One region of the Nocardioides sp. CCNWLW239 genome, then DNA from elsewhere that is predicted to be linked to it. Evidence: riboswitches for the same ligand, from Rfam matches in the RefSeq annotation. Region 1 holds a riboswitch; the other holds the start of a gene.
The links. A riboswitch is a leader RNA that binds a small molecule or an ion and turns the genes downstream of it on or off. The one in region 1 is predicted to bind cobalamin.
Positions count from the first base shown of each region.

Region 2: linked by a shared signal. The riboswitch ahead of WBG06_RS24515 (ABC transporter substrate-binding protein) and the one ahead of WBG06_RS23630 (VWA domain-containing protein) in region 1 are both predicted to bind cobalamin.

Region 1 is NZ_JBBBNW010000008.1:16,455-23,518, reverse strand. Features, by position in the region: gene WBG06_RS23640 (cobyrinate a,c-diamide synthase) at 1-1,085, opposite strand, end outside; gene cobO (cob(I)yrinic acid a,c-diamide adenosyltransferase) at 1,079-1,693, opposite strand; gene WBG06_RS23630 (VWA domain-containing protein) at 1,693-3,774, opposite strand; cobalamin riboswitch at 3,800-3,939, opposite strand; gene cbiE (precorrin-6y C5,15-methyltransferase (decarboxylating) subunit CbiE) at 3,956-5,155, shown strand; gene WBG06_RS23620 (helix-turn-helix domain-containing protein) at 5,174-6,415, opposite strand; gene WBG06_RS23615 (hypothetical protein) at 6,754-7,064, shown strand, end outside.
Region 2 is NZ_JBBBNW010000008.1:199,825-206,888, reverse strand. Features, by position in the region: gene WBG06_RS24535 (ABC transporter permease) at 1-106, opposite strand, end outside; gene WBG06_RS24530 (ABC transporter permease) at 103-1,146, opposite strand; gene WBG06_RS24525 (sugar ABC transporter ATP-binding protein) at 1,143-2,669, opposite strand; gene WBG06_RS24520 (NAD(P)H-dependent oxidoreductase) at 2,848-3,546, shown strand; cobalamin riboswitch at 3,576-3,762, shown strand; gene WBG06_RS24515 (ABC transporter substrate-binding protein) at 3,817-4,869, shown strand; gene WBG06_RS24510 (FecCD family ABC transporter permease) at 4,998-5,987, shown strand; gene WBG06_RS24505 (ABC transporter ATP-binding protein) at 5,984-6,751, shown strand; gene WBG06_RS24500 (hypothetical protein) at 6,861-7,064, shown strand, end outside.

The DNA of each region.
Region 1 (7,064 bases):
CGGGTGGGGATGGCTCCGGCCATGGGTACGCCGTCGAGGGACTCCGCCAGGTAGAGCAGCCCGGCGCACTCGGCAGCTGTCGGGATCCCGGCCTCGACGGCGGCCCGGAGGTCGGCGAGCAGGCTTCGGTTGGCGGCGAGCTCGGCGGCGTACATCTCCGGGAAGCCACCACCGAGGTAGATCCCCCTCGTGCCCTCGGGGAGCGCCTGATCGGTGAGCGGGTCGAAGGAGCGTACGTCGCAGCCTGCCGCCTCGAGGAGCTCCTCGGTCTCGGGATAGCGGAACGTGAACGCCCGCCCGCCCGCGACGGCCACGACCGGACGGTCGCGCCCGGGCGAGGCTTCGATCCCCAGCGCCGTGGCCAGGTCCCACGGCTCGGCCTCGAGGTCGGGGGCCGAGCGGGCGACGTCGAGCAGGGCGGAGAGATCGAGGTGGGCAGCGACCTGCTCCCCGAGGCGCTCGATGAGGGCGACCGACTCGTCGCGTTCGGCGACGGGGACGAGACCCAGGTGACGCGAGGGCGTCGCGAGCGACTCGTCCCGCGGCAGCAGACCGAGCACCGGCAGCCCGATCTGCTCCAGCGCGCGTCGGATCTCATCGGCGTTGCGCCCCGGAGAGCAGCGGTTGAGCACGACTCCCCCGATGCGTACGGACGGATCGAAGGCCACCATCCCGGCGGCGATCGCGGCAGCGGAGCGGGACATCCGGGCGACGTCGAGGACCAGGACGACCGGCGAGGAGGTCAGGCCCGCGACGTGGGCGGTGGAGGCGAAGCCGTCGGTGCCGAGGCGGCCGTCGTAGAGGCCCATGACCCCTTCGATGATCGCGATGTCGGCCCCGGCGGCACCGTGGAGCAACAGCGGCACCACCCGGTCGACGCCGACCAGGTGCGGATCGAGGTTGCGTCCGGGTCGCCCGGTGGCGAGCGCGTGGTAGCCGGGGTCGATGTAGTCCGGCCCGACCTTGTGGCCGCTGACGATCAACCCCGCAGACGTACGCAGCGCCGCCATCAGCCCGGTCGCGATCGTCGTCTTCCCCGAGCCCGTCGACGGGGCCGCGACCACGAGCCGCGGCAGGGTCACCATTCGATGCCCCGCTGGCCCTTCTGGCCGGCGTCCATCGGGTGCTTGATCTTGGTCATCTCGGTGACCAGGTCGGCGACCTCGATCAGCTCGGGCGCAGCGTCACGACCGGTGATCACCACGTGCTGGCGCCCGGGCCGCGCGGCGAGCACCGACGCCACCTCCTCAGCCGAGACCCAGCCCCATTTGATCGGGTAGGTGAACTCGTCGAGGACGAGCAGGTCATACGTCTCCGCGGCCAAGCAGCGCTTGATCTCGGCCCATCCCTCGGCGGCAGCCGCGGCGTGGTCCTCGGCGTCGCCCTGCTTGCGCGACCAGGACCAGCCCGAGCCCATCTTGTGCCAGTCGACCGGACCGCCCTCGCCGGTCTCCTCGTGCAGCGCACCGAGCCGCTCCAACACCGTCTGCTCGCCGATGCGCCACTTGGCCGACTTCACGAACTGGAAGACCCCGATCCGCCAGCCCTGGTTCCACCCGCGCAGCGCGAGCCCGAAGGCGGCGGTCGACTTCCCCTTGCCGGGCCCGGTGTGGACCATGATCAGCGGTCGGTTGCGGCGCTGGCGGGTGGTGAGCCCGTCGTCGGGTACGTTGAGCGGCTGTCCCTTCGGCATCAGGCCGCTCCCTTCCCGCTGTGGGTGTAGCCCTGCACCGCGGAGGTCAGCGCTTCCGCACTCACCTCGGCGACCGGCACGTGCTCGGCGCCGAGGTGCGCGGCCAGCTGACGGGCCAGCCCGAGCCGCATCGGCCCGCTCTCGGAGTCGATGACGACGGTGGTGACACCCAGACCGGCGACGTACGCTGCGGCCTGCTGCGAGCGCCGCACCGCGTCCTTCCCGTCCTTCTTGGCGTTCGCACGACCATCGGTGACGACCACCAGCAGCGGTCGTAGGTCGGGGTCGCGCAGCCGCTCGCGTTGCAGCACCCGGGCGGCTTCGAGGAGACCTTCGGCCAGCGGCGTGCGTCCCCCGGCGGGCACCTCGTCGAGACGCGCTGCGGCGAGGTCGACCGACCCGGTCGGCGGCAGCACCAGCTCGGCACCTTCGCCGCGGAAGGTGATCATCCCGACCTTGTCGCGGCGCCGGTAGGCATCGAGCAGCAGCGAGAGCACCGCCGCCTTCACCTGCGCCATCCGTTTGCGCGCCGCCATCGACCCGGACGCGTCCACGCAGAAGAGCACCAGGTTGGCCTCGCGTCCTTCGCGGACCGCGGTGCGCAGGTCCTCGGCCCGCAGCTCGACCCGTCCGGACGTACGTCCCCGGGCGCCCTGCTTCCCCGCCGCCGCCTTGAGCGTCTCGACGAGGTGCAGCGACCCTCGGCCGCTCTCCCGCGCCCCGATCCGGCGGCCGGTGCTACCGATCGCCTTGCTCCGCCCGCCGGTGCGGCCGGTGCCGAGACCGGTGACGGTCAGCAGGCGGGGGCGGTAGGCCGGTGCGGCCGCGGTGACGGACTCCCCTGCGGGAGCGGAGGGCGTGGGCGGGGCCTGAGGCTGGTCGTCCACAGCGTCGGCTGCCTCGGGCTCGCCACCATCTCGCTGGCGCTCGCCGGGATCGACCGACGGAGGTTCGGCATCTGTAGAACCGTCCTCGTTGGGCGGAGCCGGGTCGGACCCGTCCTCCGGCCGACCGTCCGGCCCACCCTCCGGCGGCTCCGGCGGCAGCTCCTCGTCCCCGAGGATCCGGTCGAGCAGGTCCTCGTCGATCCCCGGAGCGTCGAACGGGTTGCGCCGACGCCGGTGCGGCAGGGCGAGCAGCGCAGCCCGGCGGATGTCGGCACGGGTGACCTCCGAGCGCCCGGCCCAGGCGGCGTGTGCGACCGCGGTGCGGGCGGTGACGATGTCGGCGCGCAGCCCGTCGACCTCGAACGCCGCGCAGACCTCGGCGATCTTGAGCAGCCCGGGCTCGGTGAGCCGGACCTTCCCGACGAGCTCACGTGCGGCGGCGATCCGGGCGGTCAGCGCCCGGTCGTCCGCGCCGAAACGCTCGACGAAGGCATCGGCGTCGAGGTCGAAGGCCATCCGGCGACGTACGACCTCGGCCCGCAACGACGGATCCCGCGGCGCCGCGACCTCGACGGTGAGTCCGAAGCGGTCCAGCAGCTGCGGACGCAGCTCGCCCTCCTCGGGGTTCATGGTGCCGATCAGGACGAAGCGGGCGGCGTGGGAGACCGAGACGCCGTCGCGCTCGATCGAGACCCGGCCCATCGCGGCAGCGTCGAGCAGCAGGTCGACGAGGTGGTCGTGGAGCAGGTTGACCTCGTCCACGTAGAGCAGCCCGCGGTGGGCCCGAGCCAGCAGACCCGGCTCGAACTCGACGGCACCCCGCGAGAGCGCGCTCTCCAGGTGGAGCGAGCCGACGACCCGGTCCTCGGTGGCCCCGACCGGGAGCTCGACCAGCCGCACCGGCCGGCTCTCCACCGCGGCAGAGGACCCGAACGGACCGTCCGGCGACTCCGCGGACGGGTCGGCGGGGTCGATCGAGAACCGATCCCCCGCGTAGACCGAGATCGAGGGCAGCACGGCCGCCAGGCCGCGTACGGCCGTCGACTTCGCTGTCCCCTTCTCACCACGGACGAGGACCCCGCCGATCTCCGGGGAGATCGTGGTGAGCACGAGCGCGAGGCCCATGTCGTCGAGTCCTGTGGCCGAGTCGGCCTGGCAGCCGAGGACGGCAGAAAATGGGTAGTGCACCGGCATGAGAGGCTCCCGCTCCCTATCGCGTTGATTGGTTGGGCGCGGGGCCGGTCTTCGGACTTACCGAGTCCCCCGTGGGGGCTCGGCTCACCGCAGCGGGCCTGTGCCGGATTCTCACCGGCTTCCCAGATTCTCCCCAGTCGGGGCACCTCGCGCCTGTGCGGTCACTGTAGCGTCTGGCCCCATGATCGTCGTGGTGGGCATCGGTGCCGGAGGTTGGGACGAGATTCCCGTACGTCACCAGCTGCTGGTCCGGGAGGCCTCGGTCATCCTCGGCGGCAAGCGCCATCTCGACCTGGTCCCGGACGTCCCCGGCCAGCGCCGTGAGCCCTGGCCCTCTCCGCTCCGCGACGGCCTACCTGCCCTGCTCGACGACCTCGGCGGCTCCGGCGACCTCGGCGGCGTGGTCGCGCTGGCCTCCGGCGACCCGCTCGTCTCCGGCATCGGCACGACCCTGATCGAGCTGCTCGGTCCGGAGAACGTACGCATCGAGCCCGCCGTCTCCTCCGTCGCCCTCGCCCGCGCCCGGATGGGCTGGCCGGCCGAGACGTGCGCGGTGGTCAGCCTCGTCGGCCGCGACGTCGCGCTCGTGGCCCGCGAGCTCGCCCCCGGCCGCCGGATCCTGGCGCTCTCCTCCGACGGATCCACCCCCGGCCGCATCGCGAAGCTCCTGGTCACAGCAGGATTCGGCGCCTCGCCGATGACCGTCCTGGGTGACCTGGGAGCAGAGGCGGAGAGTGCGCAGACCGCGACCGCCTCCACCTGGGTCGGGGAGTCACCGCGCCTCAACATCGTGGCCATCGAGTGCGTCGGCACGCCCCTCGGTGGCTGGGTCGCGGGGCTGCCCGACGACGTCTTCGAGCACGACGGCCAGCTGACCAAGCGCGACCTGCGGGCCTCGGCGCTGGCACGCCTCGCCCCGGCCCCGGAGCAGCACCTCTGGGACGTCGGCGCAGGCGCCGGGTCGGTGGGGATCGAGTGGATGCGGGCGCACCCGACGTGCACCACGACCGCGATCGAGGCCAACACCGAGCGGGCGGCCCGGATCGCCCGCAACGCGGCTCGCCTGGGCGTCCCCGGGCTGTGCGTCGTCGAGGGCCGCGCCCCTGATGCACTGGCCGGTCTCGCCGGCCCCGACGCGATCTTCATCGGCGGTGGCGCGACCCGGCCCGGTGTGCTCGACGCCTGCCTCGCGGCGCTGCGACCCGGAGGCCGGATCATCGTCCACGGCGTCACCCTGGAGACCGAGCAGCTCCTGGCGAGACAGCACGCCGAACGGGGTGGTGAGCTGACCCGGATCTCGGTGGAGTCCGTCGACGCGATCGGCACCTTCCGTGGCTGGGCTCCGCAGCGAACGGTGGTGCAGTGGGCCTTGCGTACGTAGAAACCGAGGCCGGCGAGGTCAGCCGAGGAACTGGCGCCGCCAGCGCGGGACCGTCGACTCGAGGGCGGCCATCAGCCCGACGGTCTCCGACGGGTCCTCGAGGCGGCCCCCGAAGAGACTCTTGATCTGTCGGAGGCGGTGGCGCACGGTCTGCTCGTGGATCTCCAGCTGCCCGGCGACGACCGGGGCGCTCGGGCGGGTGCCCAGCCAGACCTGCATGGTCTCGGCGAGCGCGAGGCGGCGTTTCAGGGTCACTGTCATGAGCGGTGCCAGCAGGTGCTCGTCAGCGACACGGCGCAGGGTCGGGTCGGCATACAGACACAGATCCGACTGGTGGGCGGCACACCACACGATGCCGTCCGAGGACGGCTGCAGGACCTGATCGGCCACCAGGGCGAGGGCGCGATGACCCCACCGTACGGCGTGGTGCGTCTCGGCGAGACTCACCTCCCAGGTGACCGCGACCGGACGGCTCGTCGCAGCGACGACGGCCTCGGCCCGGCGGTGCAGCTCGGGCGACGGCCCGATCATGACGATCGCCCCCTCGCTCGGACCGGTGAGCAGGTGCGCCGTGGGCGCGGCGAGGTCGGCGGTCACCGGGCCGCCCGGAGCCACGGCCACCGCCACCTTGTCGGTGGTCTTCCAGCCGGCGCGACCGGCCAGAACGGGTAGGTCACTGTCGGCCTGGGCTCCGACGAGCGCGGCGAAGAGCGCCAGCCGGGGGTCGGCCTGCGGCACGGGCTCGGTGAACCCGCGCATCGCGTGCTCGAGCAGCTGGTGCTGATAGTCCAGGAGTGCCTCGGTGAGGTAGCTCACCGCTGCCCGGGGAAGGTCCAGCTCGTCGGCCAGCGTCGACATCTCCCGCCAGGACTCCAAGGTCGCGATCTGGTGGGCGGCCCGCATCGCATCGAGGTTGTGACCGGCCCGGCCCTCCAGGCTGCCCAGGCGTTGGTAGAGGTGGGCGACGGTGGTGCCCCGCACGGGTGCTCCCGCCATGGCATCGATGAACAGTGCGACCGCCTCGTTCAGCGCCTCCGCGATGATGTCGCGCAGCCGTGGGTCGCTGAACGCGGCCACCTCGCCGCAGATGCGCCGGGCGATGCGGCGCGAGAGCTCCTTGGCCCGCGGCCGACAGGCCATCCCGATCTCGCGGGCGACGGCGTCGGGGGGTGGGGACAGGTGGATCCGTAGTGTCGTGCGGGGCCTTCTGGGGATCGGGCCCGGGAACGTATTCGTGATCGGTCGTGTCGTCGAAGCCACGCAGCGCTCTCCTCCGTATCCGCCCTTCGCTGTGCCGCGACCTGGGGAGCCGCGCGAAGGACGACTTCACCCCGAAGTCAAGGGGTGCGCCGAACGCCGCGTCCAGAGGCTTCGGCGGATGAGGACCAAGAACCACGAAAACTTGTAACGCGCATCACAAAATTTCGTCCTTGAGGCGAAATTGTCACCGATCTGACAATTTTTGGCGGATCTGGCGACTTTCGATGTCGCCACGGTAGCCAGCCGCCCGTCGCGACCCCCTGAATAGGTGCCGTCATCGCAGTTGTGGTCGATCTCCTACCCGGCTCGATCACCCCTCCACACCGTAAGGGGAACACGTGAGAACCAAGCCTCCACCCCGTCGCCGCATGTGGGCCGTCACGGCCTTCGCCGCCCTCGTGGCCACCGCACTGTTCGCCGGTGCGCCCGCTGCCCAAGCCGTCGAGAACCCGACCCTCAAGGTCGACTACGACGCCGTCGGCACGACGCACATCGGCTCGCAGGTCGACTCGTCGATGGCCATCGGGCCCTCGGTGCTCAAGTCCGTCATCGACACCACCAACGGTCACATCGTCGGCGGCTCCCTCGCCATCCCGACGCAGACGATGAACTTCGACATCTTCGGGATCCCGGCCCGGGCCAAGGTCAC
Region 2 (7,064 bases), 180 kb from region 1:
GGGCGACAATCGCCGCGTCCCTGGTCATCAGGGTGCGTTGCCACCACGGCTTGGCGTGTGCTGCGTACGTCCGGGCCGGTGCCTTCTCGGAGAGCAGAGCACTCATGAATCTTCCCTCTCTGCGAGGAGCTTGTCGTGCTGGCGGCGGGCGAAGTAGCGGTCCAGGACGATCGCGCCGATGATCAGCGCACCGACGACGGCCTGCTGCCAGAAGTCGGGGATGCCCAGGACCGGGAGCGCCCGGTTGATGGTGGTGAGGAGGTAGGCCCCCAGGGCCGCCCCGAGGACGGTTCCGCTGCCGCCGAAGATGGCCACGCCACCGACGACGGCTGCGCCGACGGCCTCGAGCTCGATGCCCTGGCCGACTCCGGAGCTGATGGTGCCGTAACGGGAGACGTACAGGATCCCGGCGAGTCCAGCGAGCGCGCCCGAGGTCGCGAACGCCTGCAGGACCCGGCGCTTGTCCCGCAGCCCGTAGAGAGTGGCCGCGTCGGGGTCGGAGCCGATCGCGTAGAACTCGCGGCCGACCCGGGTGGAGCGCATCAGGTAGATCGCGACGGCGAGCAGCGCGAACGAGATCCAGGCGAGGTTCGGGATGAACAGGAAGGATCCGGTGCCGAAGTCGAGCAGCCCGGGCGGGATGTCGGAGGCGTTGATCCGGTCGCTGCCGGCCCACTCGAGCATGATGCCGCGGTAGATGTAGAGCGTGCCGAGGGTGATGACCAGCGCCGGCACCTTGGCGAAGGCGACCAGCACCCCGTTGACCAGCCCGAGCAGGGCGCCCGCGGCAACGGCGATCAGGACGACGACGAGCACCGGAAGCCCGGTGTCGAGGAAGAGCCGGCCGGAAAGGTACGCCGTCAGCCCGAGCGTCGAGCCGACGCTGAGGTCGACGTTGCGGGTGACGATCACCATCGCCTGGCCGATGGCCAGGCAGACGAGGATCGCGGGGGTCAGGGTGAGATCGCGCCAACCGTCCGTGCTGAACAGGAAGTTGGGGTTCACCGCCGTGGTCACCACCAGCAGCGCGATGAAGGCGACGGCGATGCCGGTCTCACGCTGCTTGAGGAGCCAGGTCAGCCGGCTGGTGGCTCGGTGGCGTGGCTGCGGCGCGGCCGGGGCGGGCGCGTCGAGCGTGGTGGTCATGATGCCTCGCTGACGTTCAGAGTGGTGGAGTGGTGGGCCGTCGCCGCGCGCATGACGGCCTCAGGGGTCGCGTCCTCGCGGCTCAGCTCGGCCGTCTGGTGGCCCTCGCTGAGGACGATCACCCGGTCGGCCATCCCGAGCACCTCAGGGAGCTCGGAGGAGATCATCAGGATCGCGAGACCCTCCTGTGCCAGGGTCGAGAGCAGCCGGTGGACCTCGGACTTGGTGCCGACGTCGATGCCTCGGGTGGGCTCGTCGATGATCAGCACCTTGGGCCGGGTCGAGAGCCACTTGGCCAGGACGACCTTCTGCTGGTTGCCGCCCGAGAGGGTGCCCGCCAGGGTGTCGAGCGTCGCGGCCTTGACCTCGAGCCGGGCTGCCCAGTCGGCGGCCGAGCGGTTCTCGATGCCGGTGCTGATCAGGCCGGTGCGTGCCAGCCGGCGGCTGGTCGGCAGGGTGATGTTGCGTGAGATCGGTGCGTCCAGGACGAGACCGTGCTGGCGACGGTCCTCGGGCACGAATGCCAGACCCATCTCGATCGCCCGTCTCGGGTCACCCGGCGGGACCGGCTGCCCGTCGAGGGTGACCTCGCCGCTCTCGTAGGGGTCGACCCCGAAGATCGCTTGCGCGACCTCGCTGCGTCCGGCGCCGACGAGGCCGGCCAAGCCGACGATCTCGCCCTCATGGACGGTGAGGCTGATGTCGTGGAACAGGCCGGTGCGGGTGAGACCCCTGACCTCGAGCAACGGCTTGCCGACGGTCGCCTCGAGCTTCGGGTAGAGGTCGGAGACCTCTCGTCCGACCAGGCGCTGGACGATCTCGTCCTCGGTGACCTCGGAGATGGGGTCGGTGGAGATGTAGGCGCCGTCACGCATCACCGTGATCGTGTCGCACAGCGCGAACACCTCGTCGAAGCGGTGCGAGATGAAGACGACGGCGCAGCCCTGGTCGCGCAGCGTGCGCGCCACGGCCATCAGCCGGTCGACCTCGTTGCCGGACAGGGCCGCGGTCGGCTCGTCCATGATCAGGACCTTGGCGTCGAGAGAGAGCGCCTTGGCGATCTCGATCAGCTGCTGGTCGGCGATCGAGAGGCCCTCGGTCGGGCGGTCGGGCTCGATCGGCACGCCGAGCCTGGCGAACAGCTCGACGACCTCGGTGCGCATCGCGGCGCGGTCGATCCGGCCCCAGCGGTTGGTCGGCTGGCGTCCCATGAAGATGTTCTCGGTGACCGAGAGATCGGGGAAGAGGGTCGGCTCCTGGTAGATGACCGCGACGCCGGCCTGCTTGGCGTCGGCGGTGTTGCGGAAGTCGACCTGCTCCCCGGCGAGCAGGTAGTCGCCCGAGTCGCGGCGGTAGAGCCCGGCGACGATCTTGACCAGGGTCGACTTCCCGGCCCCGTTCTCCCCCACGAGCGCGTGGATGGAACCGGCCTCGACCCGGAGACTTCCGGACCGGAGGGCGCGTACGGGGCCGAAGGACTTGGCCACGTCCCGCAGCTCCAGTGCGGCGGGTGTGTCCAGCATGGGCAGCTCCTCGAATTGAAAGGTTTCAAGCCTGGTTTACGCTAGTGATGGCAATCACATACGTCAACACTCTTCGGCCGCTAATTTGAGCGAGGTTCGGACTTTGTCGTCAGAACGGGTCGAGGCCCACGGGCCTCCAGGTGGGAATCGGACCGCGCCAGACCGCGTTCAGAGACCCATGCACGCACTCTGGGTATGGGCACATCCGAACGCGTCGTCGCTCAACGGGCGGCTGCAGGAGATCGGCCGGAACGCTCTCGTCGCGGGCGGTTGGACCGTCGATGAGATCGACCTCTATCGAGAAGGTTTCAATCCCCTTCTGGTGGAACGGGGCGAGGCAGACGTACGCCACCACCAGGACCGCCTGCGGGAGGCCGATCTACTGGTCGTGCAGTTCCCGCTGTGGTGGTACTCGGTGCCGGCGATCCTCAAGGGCTGGATCGACCGGGTCTTCGAGTCGGGGTTCGCCTTCGACGTACCGGATCCGGAGACCGGCAAGCCGCTCAAGTACGGCAAGGGCGGCCTGGTCGGCAAACGCGCCCTGACCGTCGTCACCGCCGGGGACCGGGCCGCGACCCTCGGCCCACGCGGGATCAGCGGTCACATCGAGGACGTGCTGTGGCCGCTGCTGCACGGCACCTTCTGGTACACCGGCATGGACGCGCTGCGCCCGCACCTGATCACCGACGCCGACACCGTGGACCCCGAGGCCATGGCGCGGATCGAGGCCGATCTGCGCGTACGTCTCGAAGGCGTGATGACCGAACCGCGGATCGCCTATCGACCGATGGTCGACGAGCAGTACGACCACACGATCAGGCTCCACGACTCGGTCGCGCCCGGGCAGGACGGGCTCAGCGCTCACCGCGAGCGCTGAGGGCGTTCGCACGGGCGCGTGGGCGCGCCTGCTACGGTCGTCGGGCCAGCCGCTCGGGACGTAGTCCCGGCACGGGAACCCGGTGAGAGTCCGGGACTGACGCGCAGCGGTGTGGGTGACGGACGGGACACTGTGCCACTGGGCTCTCGGGCCTGGGAAGGCGTCTCGCGCCGGTCGATCCCGAGTCCGAAGACCTGCTGGCCCTGCAGCAGACCGCTGCCGGTCAGCACGGGCGACGCGCACCAGCCCGCGACCCGCCCGAGGACCGACGTGCACCTGTCCCGCCCCACCCGAACGACCCTGGCCCGATCGATCGCCGCGACCACCGTCCTGGTGCTCGGCTCCGCGTCGACCGGCTGCGCCGCGGACCAGCCCGCCGACGCGCAGCAGGCCGCCGCTGACACCGCCGGGTTCCCGCTCACACTGACCAACTGCGGCCGGGAGATCACGCTCGAGGCACCGCCCGAGCGGGCGGTCTCGCTCAACCAGGGCTCCACCGAGATCCTGCTCTCGCTCGGTCTCGCCGAGCGGATGGCCGGCACCGCGGTGTGGACCGACCCGGTGCTCGACGAGCTCGCCGCGGACAACGAGCGGGTTCCCCGGCTCGCCGACAACTGGCCTTCCTACGAGCGCGTCCTGCAGGCCGAGCCGGACTTCGTCACCGCCTCCTTCATCAGCACCCTGGGCGACGGCGGGGTGACCACACCCGAGGACCTGGAGAAGCTCGGCGTCGGCTCCTACCTCTCCCCCGCCGAGTGCCTCAAGGACAACGAGGGCGACGACGACGGCACCCGCGTCGACGCCCTCGAGATCGAGACGATCTACCAGGAGATCACCGAGCTCGCGAGGATCTTCGGGGTCCCCGAGCGCGGCGAGAAGCTGGTCGCCGACCTGAGCCAGCGGCTGGAGACCGCCCGGGCGAAGGCGCCTGCGCGCGAGGTGAGCGCGATGTACTGGTTCGCCAGCTCCGAGTCGCCCTACCTGGCCGGCTGCTGCGGCGGCCCCGGGATCATCAGCCGCGCCCTCGGCATGGAGAACGTCTTCGACGACACCACCGACGAGTGGCCGCAGATCAACTGGGAGACCGTCGCCGAACGCAACCCCGACGTCATCGTGCTGGGCGACCTGACCCGCAAGAACCAGACCGCCGAGACGGCGCGCGCCAAGATCGAGTACCTGAAGAGCAACCCGGTCACCGCCAAGATGGACGCGGTCCGCAACGACCGCTTCGTGACCGTCTCCGGCGCTGAGCTCAACCCTTCGATCCGCACCGTCTACGCGGTCGAGAACGTCGCCTCGCAGCTCGCCGACCTCGGCCTATGAGATCGAGCCGTCACCCCTGCCTGCCGAGGCGTCACCCCGGTCGGCCGACATGGCACGTACGTGACGCCTCGGCCGACCTGCCTGACGCCTCGGCCGACGTACGTGACGCCTCGGCTATCAGGAGACGCGTGCTGCTGGCCCTGGCTCCGCTGGTGGTGCTGGCCTCGGTCGCCGGCGCGATCACCGTCGGCCCCTCCGACCTCAGCATCGCCGACGTCTACGGGGTCGTGGCCGACCGCGCCGGGCTGGGTTCCTCCGACCTCACCCTGCTCCAGCAGAGCATCGTGTGGGACCTGCGGCTGCCACGTACGCTGCTGGCGGGGATCTGCGGTGCCGGCCTCGCCATCTGCGGGGTGATCCTGCAGTCGCTGCTGCGCAACCCGCTCGCCGACCCGTTCGTGCTCGGCATCTCCTCGGGCGCCTCCACCGGCGCCGTCTCGATCGTGGTGCTCGGCGTCGGATCGGGTGCGATCGGCCTCTCCACCGGGGCGTTCGTGGGTGCGCTCGTCTCGTTCGCGCTGGTGCTGCTGCTCGCCTCGCTCGCGGGCGGCACCACCGACCGGCTCGTCCTGGCCGGCATCGCCGCCACCCAGCTGTTCTCGGCCCTCACCTCGTTCATCGTGTTCACCGCGGCCGACGCGGAGCAGACGCGTGGGGTGCTCTTCTGGCTGCTCGGGTCGCTCTCCTCGGCGAGCTGGACCGACGTGCTCGTCTGCGGGGTGATCGTGCTCGGCGGGCTGCTCTGCTGCATCGCGGGGGCCGGGTGGCTGGACGCCTTCGCGTTCGGGAACGACGCGGCCGCCTCGCTCGGCGTCGACGTCGCGCGCATCCGCATCGTGCTGCTGGTGCTGACCGCGCTGATGACGGCCGTGATCGTCTCCACCTCCGGGGCGATCGGGTTCGTCGGTCTGGTCCTTCCCCATCTGGCCCGCGCGCTGGTCGGGGTCGGCCACCGGCTGCTGCTCCCGGCCACGGCGCTGCTCGGCGCGATCTTCCTGATCTGGGTCGACACCGCGGCCCGGACGGTGATCGACCCCGAGGAGCTCCCGGTCGGGGTGGCGACCGCGCTGATCGGGGTGCCAGCGTTCGCGCTGGTGCTGATGAGGGCGCGTCGATGAGCGAGCTGGATGCGTGGCGGGTGCGGTGGGCGCCCCGGGGAAGGCTCGTCGTCGACGACGTGTCCCTCCAGGTCGAGGACGGCGCGACCGTCGGGCTGCTCGGACCCAACGGCTCCGGGAAGTCCTCGCTGATCCGGATCCTGGCGGGCCTTCGGCCTCCGGACTCCGGCGACGTCCTGCTCGACGGCAGCCCGCTCGCGGGCATGTCCCGACGGCGGCTCGCACGTCGCCTGGCCGTCGTCGAGCAGGAGCCGGCGACCAGCCAGGACCTCCGCGTACGCGACGTCGTCGCCCTCGGCCGGGTCCCCCATCGTCCGCCCTGGGGGCCCGACAGCGCCCGCGACCGAGCCGTCGTCGAGGAGGCGGCTGCCCATGCCGGGATCGCCGACCGTCTCGAGCAGCGTTTCGCGACCCTGTCGGGCGGCGAGCGGCAACGTACGCAGATCGCTCGAGCACTCGCCCAGGAACCCGAGATCCTGCTCCTGGACGAGCCGACGAACCACCTCGACGTACGCCATCAGCTGGCCCTGCTGGCCCTGGTCCGCCGGATGCCCACGACCTGCCTCGTCGCCTTGCACGACCTCAACCTCGCCGCCACCTACTGCGACCAGGTCTTCGTGCTCTCCGAGGGCCGCGTCGTGGCCGGCGGACCACCCGCGCAGGTGCTGACCGAGTCCCTGATCGCCGAGGTCTACGGCGTACGCGCCCGGGTGCATCACGACGACGGCGTCGTCATCCGTTTCCTGGGACCTGCCGCCACCTAGTCCTGGAAACGCCGGGCAAACCTTCGATAACCGCCGCAAGCCGAACCATGGGCTCTAATGGGCGCAAGGACGGGGCCATCGGAGGTCCTGCACGGGGGAGGTGAGCTCAGTGTCTGGGGATCCGTACAAGCCGCGGACACCGATCATCGGCATGGTGATGGTGTTCCTTGCGCTCGCGATCGTCGGGGTGACGGCCTATCTGCATCTCGGCTGGTGGTCGCTGATCGGCTATGCGGCCGCAGCGGTCATCGCGGTCACCGGCGGGTGGATGTTGTTCAAGGACGTGCCCGAGCCGCCGCACTCCGGACCGGGA